2 linked regions of the Prolixibacter sp. NT017 genome follow. The protein of the gene in region 1 interacts with the protein of each later gene in a pairwise test. Links are inferred from orthologs where the notes say so. Each region holds a gene or a part of one and is shown on either strand. Other genes may lie near its edges.

Region 1 (7,330 bases):
GACAAGTCCAGAAGCAAATCGAACCGGGTATCGACAAAACTCTTCAAATCATCCGATTTGGGATCTCCTTTCCAGTCGATTTCTTTTCCGGTAAAAAAGCGCGAATGTGACGCTTTACTGAACGTTTCCTTTTCCTCGGCCGAGTTGACAACCGCCAGTCCCCGGGTACTAATGCCGTGCTCTGTCAGAACTTTTCTCATATGTTCGTAACTCTCCATTGCTCCGTCATCTTCGGGATACCACAGAATGGCTGCAGTTTTCGCCGTGTGAAAAGTATGGACCAGCACGTTACGCCCTGGATTCCGGTACTTTTTATGCAATCTTTTCAGCGTAACAGTTTGGAGCGCTTTTTTAAACATATTGGGACAAATTTACGAATTCGTTGATTGGTTATTCTTATTTAAGATGAAGAGCTACAATATTTATACTTACGATTTGTAAGTAAACAGCTAAAAATATTTTCAATTTGAATACCTACTTCTCTCGATTGTGTTTGATTTTAATTGCGACGTTTTACTTTTCATATCTGTTTTCTATTCGCGTCTTACGATTCAATCATTTTTAAAAATTCCGGCTCATCGATGATGGGTATTTTCAACTTTTCGGCCTTTTCCCTTTTCGAGGGTCCCATTTTGTCTCCGGCCAACAGGTAATCTGTTTTCCCGGTAATAGAGCCGGCGTTTTTTCCCCCGTTCTGTTCGACTAGTTCACTCAACTCTTTTCTGCGTTGCGAGGTCCCGAAATTCCCGGAAATCACGAACGTCAGTCCTTTCAGCTTCTCGGAGGTCGGGAGGGAATCTTCATCAACTTCCATGGTGAGTCCGGCCTTGCGTAATTGCTGGATTAAAATACGGTTTTTTTCGTCGTCAAAATAATTCTGGAGGGATTGTGCCATTTTCTCACCAATCTCATCGACGGCAATCAACTCTTCCAGCGGGGCATCTTCCAGCTTTTCAATCGAACCAAAGGCACGGACAATCTTTTTGGCGGCCGTTTCACCAATGAAGCGGATTCCCAAACCGAACAGGACTTTTTCAAATGGTTGCTGCTTCGATTTTTCAATTCCGTTTACCAGGTTGTTAACCGATTTTTCCTGAAAGAAATCAAGTGCCAGAATTTGCCCCTGCTTTTCCGGTAAATCGTAAATACTGGCCACATCGGTCAATAAGCCTTTGTCGAAAAACAACCGAATCGTTTCCTTGCCCAGACCTTCGATATCCATGGCACCACGGCTGCAGAAATGCTCAAGCTTTCCTTTCAGCTGGGGAGGACATCCGTTTTCGTTGGGACAGTAATACGCTGCTTCGCCTTCTGTACGCTTCAATTCGGTTCCACACTCCGGACAATTGGTAATGAATTCGACTTTCGCCGCATCGTTCTGCCTGGAACTGGTATCGACACCCACAATTTTGGGAATGATTTCACCGCCTTTTTCTACGTACACCTGGTCGTCGATGTGCAAATCGAGGTTGGCAATGATATCGGCATTATGAAGCGAAGCTCTTTTCACTATGGTTCCGGCCAGCAGAATAGGTTCCAGATTGGCGACGGGCGTAACAGCGCCGGTTCGTCCCACCTGGTAAGTGACGGCTTTCAGACGGGTTGCCAACCGTTCGGCCTTGAACTTATATGCAATGGCCCAACGGGGAGATTTGGCTGTGTAGCCCATCTCTTCCTGGATTCGTCGTGAGTTTACTTTGATGACGACACCATCGGTTGCCACCGGAAGGTTTTTCCGCTCTTCGTCCCAGTAATGGAGATAATCGAAAATTTCATCGACTGTTTTACAGGCACGTGTATGTTCGGAAATCTTGAATCCCCAATTCTTCGCTTTCTCCAATAGTTCCAGATGGCCATCAGACGGCAGGTTGTCGCCCAATACGTAATAGAATATAGCGTCGAGGTTGCGCTTCGCTACTTCAGACGAATTTTGAAGCTTCAACGTTCCTGAGGCTACATTTCTCGGGTTGGCAAATGGCGCTTCACCGGCTTCAGCACGAGCTCCGTTCAACTTCTCGAATGAAGCAAAAGGCATCAATACTTCACCGCGTATCTCGAACTTTTCGGGATAATCACCTTTCAGCTTGAGCGGTACGCTCCGGATGGTTTTCACATTGGCCGTCACGTCGTCGCCCTGAACGCCATCGCCGCGGGTTACCGCACGAACCAGTTGTCCGTTCTCGTATGTAATACTAATGGAAGTTCCGTCGAATTTCAACTCACAAACATAGGTGAACGGCTCATCAACGAGCTTCCGGGTACGTTGGTCAAATTCCTGCACTTCGCTTTCGGAATAGGTGTTGCTGAGCGAAAGCATGGGGTAGGTGTGACGCACCTGCGTAAACTGCTGGTTGATGTCACTTCCCACGCGCTGTGACGGTGAATTGGGATCGTTCAGCTCGGGCGCTTCTTTCTCCAGTTCGATGAGTTCGTTCATCAAACGATCGAAAGTTTCGTCGCCAATGACCGGCTGATTTAAAACGTAGTAGTTGTAGTTATGCTGTTCGAGTTGCTCTCTTAATTCCAGTATGCGTTTCCGGGTCTTCTCCGAAGTCATTTTCTTCACATTTTAAAAAACTAAAAGTACTAAAAATGGACGTTCGGAAACATAAAAACATGCCATTCGCATTGAATTCTTTTGCTTCAATGAAATTGTGAAATCAAAATCAGATAGATAATAATGATTGCGCCGATCACAGTAAACCTGATCAGATTTTTCATCGTCCGGGGGGTAGTCATAAACAAAAATCTCTTAGTCGTATGTAAAAAATCAAATGCTATTGTCGCCCACAAGTAAGTAAAATATCCTGTTAAAAAATGATCAGATTTTGAAAATGTCGTATATCTTTGACGTGAATTTTGGTTTTTCAACCTCCGTTCGGGAGGACGAAAATGAAAAGGGAATCCGGTGAAAATCCGGAGCTGTTCCCGCAGCTGTAAGCCCGTAATTAAATGGGTTTCCTGATCCGCATAACCACTGTTTCAGTTTGAAACGGGAAGGTGCAGGAAACCCGGGTGAGCCAGAAGACCTGCCACGATTCAACAACTAATTTTTGCTTTCGGGATAAATAGCAAAAATGAACTGCAAGCAATTGTTATTCATTTTTCACATTTGGAAGAAAGCCGGAAACAACCATTAATTAAATGTCATTATTATGGGAAACGTATGTCCGCGCTGTGGGTCCACCTTCGAATGTCAAGACGACGAAATTCAGAAATGTTGGTGTGCCCGTGAAAGATTGCCCGCCGCGTTGTGCGAAACGCTCAGGGAAAACTACGATGCATGCTTATGCCTCTCGTGCATCAGTGAACTTCAAAATGACCTCAGAATCAACGTAAATCAAACGACAAAAAAGGATTAATCATGAAGAAATTAAACGGATTGTTCATCGCAACAATTGCTTCGGCTTTGCTTTTTACTGCCTGCGACAAATCGGAAGAAACCATTACTGAAACGAAAACCATCGATTTTGAAGACCTGCAGACACCTTCTTCAGGCTACTGGAACGGAAGCGACGCCTCGGGCGAATTTACTTCGGGCGATATGGTTTTCCCGAACAATTACAACGCCGATTATTCGACGTGGGACAGCTTTGCCTATTCCACATTGAATGATACGCAAACAGCCGGCTATGGCAATCAATACAGCGTGTTCGATGCAGCGAACAACGGTAACACATTTGCCATATTTTACCCTTCCTATTCAGGCGATGCGTATTTTTCATTTCAGAATGAGAAGGAATACCAACTGAAAAGCATTGAGTTGTGTAACGATACTTATTCGGCGCTTTCGATGAAAGACGGAGATGCTTACAGCAAGAAATTCGGCGGCGACACAGGAAACGATCCCGATTGGTTCAAAGTCGACATTATTGGTTACGATGCAGCAGGAGATTCGATTGGAAGCGTAGAATTTTATTTGGCCGATTACCGCTTTTCGGATAACACACAGGATTACATTGTCGACCAATGGACCAAAGTAGATTTAAGCAGTCTGGGAAAAGTGAACAAACTGGCCTTCCGTTTTGGCTCTTCCGACGTTGGCAACTATGGCATCAATACGCCATCTTACGTTTGTTTGGATAACCTTCGGTACGACATGGTATCGAAAGGAGAGTAGCGAATCATCAACCGGCAGGAATAGAACTCTTTTTTTTGTAACTGTTTAGCTTATACTATTCCTGCTTAACATACTTGACTTTGAAAAGGTGGATGTCCCCTAAATGCGGGCCTTCCGCCTTTTTTGTTGCCCTGATTTTTCATCGATGGATGGTAGTTGTAAAAATTAATCAATAAGATTCATTATCAGCAATATAATAATGCGACACCCAGTTTCGTTATAAAAATGAAATATCGCAAGGTGTTGGTTGTTAGTGACGTTGGAAAGTGCGGTATTTTAACCAAACCAAAAAACACTTTTCCTATGTCATTTCGTGTCAGTATATTATTGTTGATGCTGAATTTCGGGCTTTTACTACTAACCGACATAGCCTGCGCAAAAAACAAAGAAATACCGGGTTTACAAGTTGAAGGAAAATTACGCACAGACGAAGGTGGGCTGAACGGCGCAATCATCGAGGTTTACGAAGCAGACAGCGATGAGCTAAATCAAACTGCGACCGTTGATGAAACCGGCAAATTTGCGCTGCAGTTGGCTTTTCAACACGATTATTACTTCGTTTTTAAGAACAGAGGATGCTATTCCAAGAAATTGCTCCTGAATGCCGTTATTCCTGAGAAAGTATTGAAGCGGGATCCGTATTTCCCACCTATCAAAATCATTGTTACGTTGTTTCGGGAAATGCCGGAAATTGACCCGTCATTTTCTGAGAAACCGGTTGGGAAGATATTCTATTCAGCTGAGCTGGATAATTTTGATTCGGAATCGTATTTCAACGACAAGCAGATTCGGGAAAAGATAGATGAAGAAGTGGCTGCGACATACCAGAAAAAGCTGGAGAAAGCAAAAACATTGGAAGACAGCGGAAATCTGGCTGAAGCGGTAAGCGAATACCAGACAGCCACGAGCCTAAAACAAGATGATGACATTGTTCTGAAGAAAATAGCGTCGCTGAAAGAGCAAATTATTAAGCAGGAAGAAAAAGCCACGCAGGCAGAAGTTGCCGGAAAAGAAAGCATGGACAAACAATTAATTGCTGCGTCTCCGGAAACAGCGGATACAGCAGACAATGCGCTGGAAACTCAGGCAAATCAATCGGCTTCTGTTCAGAAGACTTCCGGAGATACTATCACAAACGAGACGAAAAATTTGGCTGAGCAAACTCGACCAGATTCTGCTGAGACCACCGCCCAAACCGCAGAAGTTGAACCGAAGAAAATGTTCGAAGACTCTGCCCAAAAGGTGACAGGCGAAACTGAAAAACAGGAAGCCATTGCAGCAACAGAGAACACGAAGACTCAAAATACAGAACAGGAGAAGGCACAATCTTCGTCAATTGACGGTGAAGAAAAAAGTTTGGCGCAGGCGTCAATACAACCACTCGAAAAACGCTCCGGCAGTGGTATTCTTCTGATATCCGGCTTGATGTTATTTGCGCTAATTGTTCTTCTTTGGTTCAGGAGAAAAGCAAAACAAAAGGATACCGCGGAAAACGAATAATTTTTAACAAGATATATTGCGATGTAAATAGTTTGGACTGTTTAGCTTTTTTTAGGTTCATAAAGTTTCATTAAAAAAGGCAGGTGAATTCTTTCCGGGACACCTGCTTTTTTTGTTTGTCCTGTTGATTTTCTATCGTTTGACAGAATTTCTTTAAATTCCCGTTCAATTTAAACCGAACTAATGATGAAGAAATTTGCTTCTCTTGTATTGCTTTTCCTGATAAGTATTTCACTGTTTGCACAGGACCGGATAACCGGTAAGAATTTTGCTACTCGCTCTGAAGTGATGGCTCGTCACGGTATGGTATGTTCCAGTCAGCCATTGGCGACACAAATTGGAATTGATATCCTGAAAAAAGGAGGGTCGGCTGTTGATGCGGCTATCGCAGCTAATGCAGCTCTTGGATTAATGGAACCGACCGGTAGTGGAATGGGAGGCGATCTGTTCGCCATTGTCTGGGATGCCAAAACGAAAAAATTATACGGACTGAATGCCAGCGGCCGTTCGCCGAAAGCGTTAACCCTGGCGATTTTTAAAGAAAAAGGATTGAAAGAAATACCGCCGTTCGGGCCGCTTCCGGTAACGGTTCCCGGTTGCGTGGACGGGTGGTTTTCGTTGCACGACCGTTTTGGTAAACTTCCGATGAAAGACATTCTGGAGCCGACAATTCAATATGCGGAGGAAGGATTTCCGGTTACAGAAATAATTGGCTACTACTTTGGCCGTTCCGTAGAATATTTCAGCAAAAAATTTCCGAATGTAAAAGAGACCTACATGCCGGATGGAGAGCCGCCATATAAAGGGAAAGTGTTCCGCAATCCGATGCTGGCCAATACCTACCGCGAAATCGCCAAAGGTGGCCGCGATGCTTTCTATAAAGGCCGTATTGCGCATGTTATTGCCGATTTTATTCAGGAACAGGGTGGTTACCTTTCGTATGAAGATTTGGCTGCGCATCATTCGCAATGGGTAGACCCCGTTTCGGTGAATTATCGTGGATACGATGTTTGGGAGCTTCCGCCGAACGGACAGGGAATTGCTGCTTTACAGATGCTCCAGATATTGAAAGGTTACGATATCGCGTCGATGGGATTTGGCTCAGCCGACCACATTCATTATTTCACCGAAGCGAAGAAACTGGCTTTCGAGGACCGCGCTAAATACTATGCCGACATGGATTTTGCCAAAGTACCGGTGGAAACGCTGATTTCAGAAAAATATGCGGCAGAGCGCAGGAAACTTATTCGTCCCGATAGGGCCGGGAAATATTCAGCGGGTGAAATCAGTCAGGGAGAAACGGTTTACCTGACGGCCGCCGACGATGAAGGAAATATGGTTTCGTTGATTCAGTCGAATTACCGGGGAATGGGTTCCGGAATGGTGCCTCCGGGACTGGGATTTATGTTGCAGGATCGTGGCCAATTGTTCAACCTGGAAGAAGGACATGCCAATACTTATGAACCAGGTAAACGGCCCTTCCATACGATTATTCCCGCTTTCGTTACCAAAGACGGTAAGCCTTTCATGAGTTTCGGGGTGATGGGCGGTGATTTTCAGCCACAGGGACATGTACAGATTTTGATGAACATCATCGATTTTGGAATGGGACTGCAGGAAGCCGGTGATGCTCCACGCATCAGTCACGATGGCTCTACTTCGCCGACAGGTACACCAGCTGATGGTCCGGGACGAATTTCGCTGGAAAGC
Region 2 (4,562 bases), 2.9 Mb from region 1 along the record:
ATGCATCAGGATCAATCTGTTTTATTTGTTTATAAATTGGAGAAGCCTCTCTTTTTCTAACTACCGTCATAATCACTTTTACATGTTTCCGGGTGTACCAACCCGTTCCGTCGAAAACAGTTAGTCCCCGATTTGCTTGATAAACAATATAATCCGCGATATCATCGTAGCGCTCGGAGAAGATAAACATCTGAACCGACTGCTTGGCACCGTTCAAGAACGAATCGACCGTATAAGAAACGACCCACATCGAAACGTAACCGTACACCATTCCCTCTACTGATTTCAGAACGAAAAACGAGGAAGCAATAATAATCACGTCGCAATACATAATAATACGTCCCGGGCTTACATTCCGATACTTATTAATAATCATCGCGATAATATCGGTACCACCGGTACTTCCTCCACGATTAAAGACAATTCCCAGGCCGGCTCCCCCCAGGATACCTCCCAGAACAGCAGACAAAAACTGATCGTCGATAATAGGGTGAGTAAATATCGACTGTAATACATTCAGAAATACGGCCATCACCGCCATACCGAAGATCGTCTTCACCCCGAAGCTTGTCCCCAGTATTTTGATGGCTGCCAAAACAAGGAAAATATTAATAATAAAATAGGTATACCCGGTTTCTATTCCCGTCGTGAAGTAAATAACCGTTGCCACACCCGTAATTCCGCCACCAATAATCTTAGCTGGAATTAAAAATGCAGCTACACCAAAAGCATACAGGAATAACCCTAAAACGATAGTTGCGTAGTCCCGAACCTGATTATATACTTTTCCGCTCATCTCGATTAAAATTTGCGCAAAAGTAGAATAAAAAAAAGCACGGAAATCATGATTTTTCCGTGCTTTTTATGAAGATTGGATTCTTTACAATTACTTAACAACCACGTTGATAATCTTACCTGGTACGTAAATCAGTTTCACCACGGTTTTACCTTCCGTCCAACGTTTTGCAGCCTCATGTTCCAGTACTGCTTTTTCAGCATCATCTTTCGAAATATCTAACGGAAGTTCGAGTTTGAAGCGCATTTTTCCATTAAATGAAACCGGATACTCAAAGGTATTCTCAACCAGGTATTCTTCGTTCACTTTGGGCCATTCAGCCAAACTTACACTGGCATCGTTCCCATAGAGGTTCCAAAGCTCTTCCGCAATGTGCGGAGCAAAAGGAGCCAACACCTGCATGAATGTTTCGGCAGTCAAACGGGACACCTTGCCGGCTTTATAACAATGGTTAGTGAACACCATCATCTGCGAAATCGCGGTATTGAACTTCAAATCTTCTACGTCATCGCCTACCTTCCGGATGGTTTGATGTAAAAGCTTCAACGTCTCTTTGGTATCTTCGCTTTCACTTACGTTGTCCAGGTTCGAAAAGAAGGTGAATACCCTTCGCAGGAAATTATACACACCTTTCACACCGGTATCGGTCCAGGGTTTGGTGGCATCCAGCGGCCCCATAAACATTTCGTACAGACGCAATGAATCGGCTCCGTATTCTTCTACCACGTCGTCCGGATTGATGACGTTCTTTAGCGACTTGGACATCTTGGCCACAATCTGCTTCAGCTCCTCACCGGTTTCGATATGGAAATAACTGCCGTCACGTTCCTCCACCATATCAGAAGGAACTTTCGAGCCGGAAGCCGTTTCATAAGCAAAAGCCAGAATCATTCCCTGGTTATACAATTTCAGATAGGGCTCATCGGTAGAAACCACACCCAAATCAAACAATACTTTATGCCAGAAACGGCTATACAGCAAGTGAAGTACCGCATGTTCGGCACCACCTACATACAAGTCGACCGGCATCCAGTAGTTTTCCTTTACTTTATCGAACGGAGCCTCGTCATTTTTCGGGTCGATATAGCGCAGGTAGTACCAGCACGACCCGGCCCACTGGGGCATGGTATTCGTTTCACGACGGCCTTTCCGTCCATTTGAATCGGTTACATATAACCAATCGCCAGCATTGGCCAAAGGAGACTCGCCCGTTTCTCCCGGCTGATATTTTTCAACATCCGGAAGAATCAGGGGCAGATCTTCGTCTGACAAAACGGAAACTTCGCCATCTTCCCAGTGAATTACCGGAAAAGGCTCTCCCCAGAATCGCTGACGGCTAAACAACCAGTCACGGATCTTGTAATTCACGGTAGCTTTACCCAGATTTTTCGACTCAAGCCATTCAATAACAGTTTTCAGGCCGTCCTCTTTGCTCATGCCGTCAATATCGAGGCCTTCGCTTTCGTTAGCCGAGTTGATATAAGCTCCGTCTTCCGTCCAGCAAGCGTCTCCCTTAAGAACCTTTTCACGTAATTCAGGTTCCGCATCTTTCGGATCGAGAATGCAGACAATATCTAAACCGAATGTTTTCGCAAATTCAAAGTCACGGGTATCATGCGCTGGCACAGCCATAATCGCACCGGTACCGTATCCCGTCAGCACATAATCGGCCACCCACACCGGAATTTTCTTCCCGGTAAGGGGATTAATAGCATACCGGCCCGTAAATACGCCGGTTTTATCTTTCGCCAAATCGGTCCGGTCCAAATCACTTTTCAGTGCAGCCGAGCGCACGTAATCATTAACGGCATCTTTGTGTTCCTCCGTAGTAATCACGTCAACCAATTCATGCTCTGGAGCAATGACCATATAGGTTGCGCCAAACAATGTATCGGGGCGGGTAGTGTACACCCTGATTTTCTCATCAACACCATCCAGCAGGAAATCCACTTCGGCACCGGTTGACCTTCCAATCCAGTTCCGCTGCATATCTTTCACGCCTTCCGGCCAGTCCAGATTGTCAAGGCCGGTCAGCAAACGCTCGGCATAATGCGGAATACGAAGCATCCACTGTTTCAGGAAACGACGCTCCACCTCTTTCGTACCGCACTTCTCGTGCGAGCCGTCGTTCAGCACCTCTTCGTTGGCACAAACCGTCTTACAATGACGGCAATACCAAACCTGTGCATTATCGTAATAAGCCAGACGCTTTTCATCAATATACTCGCGTACTGCTTCTTTTCCTTTACTTTCAATTTCTGCCGGAACAGACAGTTCTTCTATCGGACGACCTTTCTGCTGCTCCCCATCAAACCACGTATTATATAAACGGGTAAAAATCCATTGTGTCCATTTATAATATGCCGGATCGGTCGTATTGATTTCCCGGTCCCAGTCGTAGCTCAATCCCAACGACTGAATCTGACGGCGGAAGTTGTCACAATTCTTTTGCGTGGTAATCGCCGGATGGGTACCGGTTTGAATAGCATACTGTTCTGCAGGGAGTCCGAACGCATCCCATCCCATTGGGTGAAGGACGTTAAATCCGTTTGCCCTTTTGTAACGGCAAATGATATCGGTAGCCGTATATCCTTCCGGATGGCCCACATGCAATCCGGCACCCGAAGGATAAGGAAACATATCGAGGCAATAGAATTTCGGTTTTGAATAATCGTCTTCTGTTTTGAAGGTCTTATGCTCGGCCCAGTAATTTTGCCAGCTTTTTTCAATCTCCCTGAAGTTGTAATCCATCTTTATTGAGACTATTAAATTCTTTTTTCAACTAAAGTGCGAAAATAAGACTTTATTTTCTGACTGCCGGAAAGCTTCCTAAAAATCATGAAAATAACTTTTAGGTGCCCCGAAAATAAATCGGAGACCAATGAACGGGGCTTTTTCACCTCAAAACATCTAATCCTCAATGATATGTTAAAGAACACCCCGTGTTTAAATTGCATTTTCTACCTTATCATACCTTAATTAATAAAACAAACAGCTATGACAGCCACCGCCACACTTTCATCACCGACCAAACTGGTCGACGAATTCATGTCCGATTTAAGAAAAAAAGATCCGCATGAAGTAGAATTCCACCAGGCCGTTCATGAGGTCGTCGAATCGCTCGCCCCCTACCTAATGGCTCATCCCCAGTACATGAAAGCGAAGATTCTGGAACGAATGACGGAGCCGGAAAGAGTCATTCAATTCCGGGTTCCATGGATGGACGACCGGGGAAACATTCACGTTAACCGGGGATTTCGAGTGGAAATGAACAGCGCCATTGGTCCTTATAAAGGTGGCCTTCGTTTTCACCCCAGTGTCAACCTTAGTATCCTGAAATTTTTGGCCTTCGAGCAAACCTTTAAAAACAGCCTCACCAATCTTCCGATGGGAGCCGGTAAAGGTGGTTCTGACTTTGATCCCAAAGGCAAATCAGATGCAGAAGTAATGCGGTTCTGTCAGTCGTTTATGACGGAACTCAGTCGACATATCGGGCCTTACACCGATGTCCCGGCAGGTGATATTGGCGTTGGAGGACGCGAAATCGGTTTCCTTTTCGGACAATACAAACGACTACGAAATGAATTTACGGGCGCCTTAACTGGAAAGGGAATCGAGTGGGGTGGTTCGCTAATCAGACCGGAAGCAACCGGTTATGGTAATGTATATTTTGCCCGCGAAATGCTTAAGACCCAGGGCAAAGATTTCAATGGCCTGACCGTCGCAATTTCCGGCTCGGGTAATGTAGCACAGTTCTCTGCTGAAA

What was found. Proteins that work in one complex are often made in the same cells at the same time.
Region 2: the proteins of ligA (region 1) and leuS interact in binary tests that used the Escherichia coli proteins (3 or more experiments, as listed by UniProt). The link is inferred for Prolixibacter sp. NT017 from one-to-one orthologs.

What each region holds. Positions count from the first base shown.
Region 1 is NZ_BLAV01000001.1:1,861,358-1,868,687, forward strand. The notes cover bases 52-3,021. They hold ligA (NAD-dependent DNA ligase LigA), read right to left. Parts: upstream 2,558-3,021; coding sequence 545-2,557; downstream 52-544. Other genes in these bases: GJU87_RS07775 (hypothetical protein), read right to left, coding at 52-359. Also shown: more of GJU87_RS07775, read right to left, coding at 1-51; GJU87_RS21800 (cysteine-rich CWC family protein), read left to right, coding at 3,156-3,362; GJU87_RS07790 (DUF4465 domain-containing protein), read left to right, coding at 3,365-4,120; GJU87_RS07795 (hypothetical protein), read left to right, coding at 4,424-5,620; ggt (gamma-glutamyltransferase), read left to right, coding at 5,804-7,330. UniProt on the Escherichia coli protein: DNA ligase that catalyzes the formation of phosphodiester linkages between 5'-phosphoryl and 3'-hydroxyl groups in double-stranded DNA using NAD as a coenzyme and as the energy source for the reaction.
Region 2 is NZ_BLAV01000001.1:4,804,079-4,808,640, reverse strand. Bases 687-3,930 are described here. They hold leuS (leucine--tRNA ligase), read right to left. Parts: upstream 3,548-3,930; coding sequence 887-3,547; downstream 687-886. Other genes in these bases: gdhA (NADP-specific glutamate dehydrogenase), read left to right, coding at 3,794-3,930; GJU87_RS19980 (YitT family protein), read right to left, coding at 687-796. In the rest of the region: more of GJU87_RS19980, read right to left, coding at 1-686; more of gdhA, read left to right, coding at 3,931-4,562.